3 regions of the Arthrobacter sp. 10T413_2 genome follow, and region 3 is predicted to be linked to each of the others. Evidence: riboswitches for the same ligand, from Rfam matches in the RefSeq annotation. Region 3 holds a riboswitch; each other region holds the start of a gene.
What was found. A riboswitch is a leader RNA that binds a small molecule or an ion and turns the genes downstream of it on or off. The one in region 3 is predicted to bind thiamine pyrophosphate.
Positions count from the first base shown of each region.

Region 1: it holds a riboswitch for thiamine pyrophosphate, as region 3 does, so the genes downstream of both, AC1DBQ_RS08880 (ECF transporter S component) here and thiC (phosphomethylpyrimidine synthase ThiC) in region 3, are expected to answer to the same signal.
Region 2: it holds a riboswitch for thiamine pyrophosphate, as region 3 does, so the genes downstream of both, AC1DBQ_RS19295 (bifunctional hydroxymethylpyrimidine kinase/phosphomethylpyrimidine kinase) here and thiC (phosphomethylpyrimidine synthase ThiC) in region 3, are expected to answer to the same signal.

Region 1 covers NZ_JBFTHK010000039.1:10,757-12,946, reverse strand. The annotation lists gene AC1DBQ_RS08885 (ABC transporter ATP-binding protein) at 1-455, opposite strand, end outside; gene AC1DBQ_RS08880 (ECF transporter S component) at 512-1,159, opposite strand; TPP riboswitch at 1,226-1,369, opposite strand; gene AC1DBQ_RS08875 (heme-degrading domain-containing protein) at 1,556-2,101, shown strand; gene AC1DBQ_RS08870 (DUF4386 family protein) at 2,098-2,190, opposite strand, start outside.
Region 2 covers NZ_JBFTHK010000174.1:2,252-4,441, reverse strand. The annotation lists gene AC1DBQ_RS19295 (bifunctional hydroxymethylpyrimidine kinase/phosphomethylpyrimidine kinase) at 1-1,161, opposite strand, end outside; TPP riboswitch at 1,144-1,241, opposite strand; partial or broken gene AC1DBQ_RS19290 (Rne/Rng family ribonuclease) at 1,387-2,190, opposite strand, start outside.
Region 3 covers NZ_JBFTHK010000033.1:25,278-27,467, reverse strand. The annotation lists gene thiC (phosphomethylpyrimidine synthase ThiC) at 1-1,347, opposite strand, end outside; TPP riboswitch at 1,344-1,451, opposite strand; gene AC1DBQ_RS07990 (amidohydrolase family protein) at 1,531-2,190, shown strand, end outside.

The DNA of each region.
Region 1 (2,190 bases), on a different contig from region 3:
GGGTGGTCCAGCGGCAGCCTGCCCAGCCCGACGTCGTCGAGCGCCTCGCGCACCCGCGGCCAGATCTCCCCGGCCGGGACAGCGAGGTTTTCGGCCCCGAAGGCGACGTCGTCGCCGAGGCGCGAGAGCACCACCTGGGTTTCCGGGTCCTGCTGCACGAGTCCGGCGCGGCCGCGCTGCGCCCGGGGCGCAGCGCCATCGATCAGCAGGCTGCCGGTCTCGTCGGATTCTTCGGTGTCGCCGGCCTGCCCCGCCGCGCCGTCCCCGAGCACACCCGCCAGGGCGTGGAGCAGCGTCGACTTGCCGGCGCCGGACGGGCCCAGCAGGAGCACGCGCTCCCCGGGCCGGATGTCCAGGTCAAGTCCGCTGACCGCGGGCCGGGGCCTTCCGGCGTGCCGCCAGCCCCAGCCGCGGGCCGTGACGGCGGCGGGCCGGACGCCTGGTGAAGATGTCATGAGTCGCCTGTGCACTTCCAAGAGGGCCGTTCCGGACTGGGGTTCAGGAACGTGGTTCAGGAGAAGACAGGCTCCGTGGCGGCTTTGCGGGAGGCAAAGGAGCCCAGCACGCCGGTCTTGGCCAGGCCGCGGGTGGCGAGCCAGGACAGTCCGCCGGCAATCACGGCGCCGKAGATGGTGGTGAAGACGATGTAGGCKAGCTTGTCGCCGGCTTCGTAGGCAATGTTCCAGCCCCACGGCAGGAAGGAGTCGTTCAGGCCGCAGAAGAGGYCCGCGCCGGCTCCGGCCAGCAGGGACACCGGGAGGTTGAACTTCTTGTAGAGGAAGGCTGCGAACACCAGTTCCGCGCCGAGGCCTTGGAGAACTCCGGAGATCAGGACGGTGGTGCCGTACTGCGAGCCCATKATKAGCTCGCCGGTGGCCGCCACAGTCTCGCAGAAGAGGGCTGCGCCGGGCTTGCGGATGATGAGCATGCCGAGCACTGCCGGGATCATCCATCCGCCGGCGTAGAGTCCGCTGAGCGGCGGGTAGATCGCATTGACCGGGGTTGAAATCAGGTTCGCGCCCTGATCCCAGGCCCAGAAGATGACGCCCCCGGCGACGGCGATCAAGGCGGCCACCACGATGTCCACCACACGCCAGTTGTAGGTGCGCCGGGCCGATGAACGGCTGCTCGAACCATGCTGTGCTGAAATATCTGTCATGTCGTCCTCCTGAGGAACAGGAGGGGAGGGTGCTCCGGCCGGCCTCGGCTTCCGCCGCCCTCCGCGCACCCTGAGAACTCGACTCCCTTGCGCCGGTACTAACCGGATCAGGTTCGAGGGTCTGCGGCTGTCCGCACTCTCAGCGCCCACCACTGGTTTCCCCGGACTATTCCGGCGATGCCCGACGGCGGCGCTCCCCTGTCGTAATTATTTCGCCCTTGTGGGCTGGCTCAGTTTACACCCGAACGGCCAGGGTTTTCAGTGGTGTGCTGTCACAATCCGGGGCCTGGCCCAGGCCCTCCCCGCGGCCGGGAAGAGCCGCTTGGTAGAGTCGACGTGTCGGCCCCCGGACCCGCGAGCGGGCGGCCTTGTCGCCCACCGGAAAGCTGGACCATTTTGACGCACACACCGGCCACGCCAGATCCCTCCGCCGAGTACGACCCGGACTCGAGCGAGCCGCAACCTCACGGTTCTCTTGCGGCGCTCATTGGCCGTGTGCTGGCCGAAATGGATGCGCTCCAGTTCGCATCGTTCAGCAAGGACGATGCCCTGGACCTCGGGTTGCTCCTGGTCGAACTGGGCAGGCAACGCTCGCTGCCCATCGCCGTCGACATCACCAAGGGTGAGCAGGTGCTCTTCCACGCGGCGCTGKACGGCGCCACCCCGGACAACKAACGCTGGATCAACGCCAAGAAGCGCACGGCCCAGCGCTATGAGGTCCCKTCCCTGCTGGTGGGCCTCCGGGCCCGCGCTGCCGGCGGAAGGATCGAGGAGAACGCCTGGTTCGATCAGATGGAGTTCGCCGCCCACGGCGGAGCGTTCCCCATCTACGTRCGCGGCACCGGGGCCGTGGCCGTCGTGACTGTCTCCGGGCTACCGCAGAAGGCAGACCACGACCTCGTGGTCGAGGCTTTACGGACGGTCCTCACGCCGGGAGCTTAGGCGGCGGCGCCGTCCGCGCGCGGCGTCCTCCGGGACAGCCGGATCAGCGTAATCCCCACTGCCGTGAACCAGGCCCACATGAGGATGCC
Region 2 (2,190 bases), on a different contig from region 3:
CCGGGCCAGAACCCGGGAGTACCCGTTGAGGTAAATGGCGTCCTGGCCCAGATAATAGGCGAATTCGTCCTCGGGCAGGGTGCCGTCGGCGAGTCCGCGGATGAAGTCCAGGGCATAGATGGCGTCGAGATCCGCCGCGGCGCCGTCGCGCAGGGCCGCGGCGAACTCGCCCTCCGCGGGGCTCTCCGCCGGCCCCTGGCCACGCTGCCCACTCCCGCCGCCCGTGCGGTCCTGCACGTGGTGGAAGTGATGGACCGGGCCGTTGCCGGTGCCGACGTCCAGGGCCGAGGCTTCGCGGAGCGCGCCCAGCAGCCACGGCTTGACCTCCCGCAGTGCGGCCTCCCAGTCCCCCACCCGTGCCTGCACCGTGGCCATGGCCGAGGACAGGGAGCAGCCGGTGCCGTGGCTGTTGCGGGTGGCGATCCGCTCCCCCGGCACCACCACGGTCTCCTGCCCCAGCAGCCCTACAGTGTTGACCAGCGCATCCGGGCAGCCGTCCCCGGCAGTGTCCCCGCCGCTATCCCCGCCGGCGAGGTGTCCGCCCTTGACCAGGACGGTGGTGCCGGTCAGGGCGGCCAGGCGCTTGCCCTGCGCCAGGGCTTCCGCCCAGTCTGCCGCGACGGGTTCCTTGAGCAGGATGGCGAGCTCGGCAAGATTCGGCGTGATGAGGTCCGCCAGCGGCAGGAGGGCCTGCAGTGCGGCCTCGGCGGATTCCTGCAGGAGCCGGTCGCCGCTGGTGGCCACCATCACCGGGTCCAGGACCACGACGGCGGGGCGCACCTTTTCCAGCCAGCTGCGGACGGCGTCGATCACCGCGGCGTCCCCGAGCATGCCGATTTTCACAGCGTCGATGCCGATGTCGTCGCTGATGGCGTCCAGCTGCGCCGTGAGGAACTCTGCCGGAGGAACGTGGACGGCGCGCACGCCCCGGGTGTTTTGCGCCGTCAGGGCCGTGATGGCGGCCATGCCGTAGCCGCCGTTCGCAGCGATGCTCTTCAAGTCCGCCTGGATTCCTGCGCCGCCGGATGGGTCCGAGCCGGCGATGGCCAGCACCCGGGGAATGCGCAGCGGCGCAGACGGCGCGGAGGGCAGAAAATTGGGAGGTAGAAAAGCGTCGGTCAGAAATTCAGACGGATTCACTGTTGCGGACAAGTCAGACATCCCTTCGCCGGTGCTAACCGGACAGGTTCAACGGGTCTGGATCTCAGCCGGCCCGATGCGCGGCACCCCGTGTCAGTGGTCAAGCCTAGCCGCTGTCCCGGCGCTGCCCGGTTAACGGCGAAGCGGACCCGGGCCGGAGCGGACGTATTGTTACGCCCGCTCCGGCCCGAACCCGCAATTTACACTTCAGCCGGATCAGTGGCGGAAGGGATCAGCCGTGGAGGACTACAGCTCCGATGCCGGCACGCCGACTCCGAGGATGATCGGCTCGTTGCCGGCCGGGATGGCCGGCCTTGCCGCGGCGGGTGCCTTGGCCTCGTGAACCGAGCCGGCCGCGGCCGGCCGTGTTGCCTCGCGGTGCTCCACGGAGGTCTCGTTGGCTGCACCCTGGGCGCGGCTGGCGCTCCGGTTGCGGCGCCCGCGGCGGCCACGCGTCGTCGTGGTCTCCGCTGTCCGTGCAGCCGGTGCCTCGACGCGCGCAGGCTCGGGTGCCGTGGCTTGAGTCTCGTGCCGGGCCTGGGCGGCCGCCTGCCTGTTGGCCTGAGCCTCAGCCTCGCCCAGGTTGGCGAAGGCCTCGGTCAGCAGGTCGAGGGTCAGGGACGGCTCCGGCGTGCCCTCGGCGTGCTCGACGAACGGCAGGGCCACCTGCTCACCGCCGAACGTCAGCACAGCCGCGGGACGGCCTGCTGCCTCTTCCGTGGCGGCAAGCTTCGTGACGGCGTCGACGGCGGCCTGGCGGGCCCCGGCGTCGCTGGCGGCGGCAGCTTCCCCGTCATGCAGGTGCGCGGCGTGGGCCGCGGCGGCGACCTTTGCCAGCGCGGCACGGGTGGCTTCAGCCTTGGCATGGCTTTCGGCCTCGGTGGGCTCGGCGTGGACGGCGGCCGGTGCGGACGGAGCGGACTCCGGGCCCTGACCCCGGCCGCGGCGACGGCTCTTGCGTTCGGTGCGGGCGGCAGGCTGGGCCTCGGCGCGCGGGACGTAGTGCTCGGCAGCGACCGTGTTGGCCCGGCGGTGCTCGACAGGTTCGTC
Region 3 (2,190 bases):
CGTGGCGCCGATCGCCGAGGTGATGTGGTCATAGCCCGGTGCGATGTCCGTAACCAGGGGCCCCAGCGTGTAGAACGGGGCACCCTTGCAGAGCTCCTGCTGGCGCTCCACATTTTCCCGGACGAGGTGGAATGGCACGTGTCCCGGGCCCTCCACCATGACCTGCACATCGAACTCCCAGGCCCGCTGGGTGAGTTCGGCCAGCGTGTCGAGTTCGGCGAACTGCGCGGCGTCGTTGGCGTCCGCCGTCGCGCCGGGCCGCAGCCCGTCGCCGAGGGAGAACGCGACGTCGTACTTGGCGAAGATTTCGCAGAGCTCGTCGAAGTGGGTGTAGAGGAAGTTCTCCTCATGGTGAGCCAGGCACCAGCCGGCCATGATGGAACCGCCGCGGGACACGATCCCGGTGACCCGGTTGGCCGTCAGGGGGACGTAGCGCAGCAGCACCCCGGCGTGGATGGTCATGTAGTCCACCCCCTGCTCGCACTGTTCGATCACGGTGTCCCGGAAGATCTCCCAGGTCAGGGCGTTGGCCTCGCCGTTGACCTTCTCCAGCGCCTGGTAGATCGGGACCGTTCCGATCGGGACGGGGGAGTTGCGGATGATCCATTCGCGCGTGGTGTGGATATCGTCGCCGGTGGAGAGGTCCATCACCGTATCCGCACCCCACTGCGTGGCCCACTGAAGTTTGTCCACTTCCTCGGCGATGGAGCTGGTCACCGCGGAATTGCCGATGTTGGCGTTGATTTTCACCAGGAACGCCTTGCCGATGATCATCGGCTCGGACTCCGGGTGGTTGATGTTGCTGGGAATAATGGCCCGGCCCGCTGCCACCTCACTGCGGACCAGCTCCACATCGCAGTTCTCGCGCAGCGCAACGAACCGCATCTCCGGTGTCACGATGCCCTGCCGCGCATAATGCATCTGGGTGACCGTCCGGCCATCGACGGCGCGGCGGGGCTCCGGCGGGGCGCCCCGCCATTCCGCGGAGGCGGCACCGCGGCGCACCGCGGACCTGCCGTCGTCGAGCAGGTTGCGTTCCCGACCGCGGTACGGCTCCGTGTCACCCCGCCCGGCGATCCAGCCGCTGCGGAACGGGGCCAGCCCCACCACCGGATCGCTGCCCGGCCCGGCCGTGCGGTAGACCCGGAATGGAGGGTTCTCGACGCCGCCCGGCGAGGGTTCCAGCGCGATCTCGGTCACCGGGACGCGGATGCCGTGCTCCGGGTCCGTCGTGAAGGCCAGCGAGTGGGACTTCAGTGACTGCGTCGCGGCAGCCTCAGAGTCGGCAGGCAGGTTTTGGCTGGACTGGTTTTGGATAGGGCTGTGCTGTGCAATTTGCGTATTCACGGAAAATACTCACTTCCTTCGCCGGCATTACCCGGACAGGTTCAACGGTCGCAGGCCGCGTCAGCCCGATCTCAGCCCCTGCAGGGGCACCCGTGTGGTCGTAGAAGAAGCTACCACGCGCCGTCGGACGGCTGTCCAGTGTGACGCGGCCGGCGCGGCGACATGGGGACTACCCTTGATGCCATGACCGGCATCATCGAATTCAGCGGCCCCATCCTTACCGGGCCGGACACGGTACGCCACGGCCTCTGGTCCGTCGACGGCCGGCTCACGTTCCACCGGCCCGCCGCCGCGCCGGAGCGCGTGCTAAATGGCTGGGTCATTCCCGGGCTGGTGGACGCACACTGCCACATCGGCCTCGGCCCGGGTGGAGACGTTGCCGAGGACACCGCGGAATCCCAGGCCGTCACGGACCGCGACGCCGGGACGCTCCTGGTCCGCGACGCCGGCGCTGTCCACGACACCCGCTGGCTCCAGCAGCGCTCGGACCTTCCACGGATCATCCGCGCCGGCCGCCACATCGCCCGCACCCGGCGCTACCTTCGCGGCTTCGCCGTCGAGGTGGAACCGGACGGCCTGGTCGAGGCCGTGCGGAAGCAGGCCCGTGCCGGCGACGGCTGGGTCAAGCTCGTGGGGGACTGGATCGACCGCGACGCCGGCGACCTCGCCGCCAGCTTTCCCGCCGGAAGCCTCAAGGACGCCGTCCAGGCCGCGCACGATGAAGGGGCCCGCGTCACCGCCCACTGCTTCGCCGAGGACACCCTGGATGACATGCTCGACGCCGGGATCGACTGCATCGAGCACGGCACCGGGCTGCTGCCGCGGCACCTCCCGCGCTTCGTG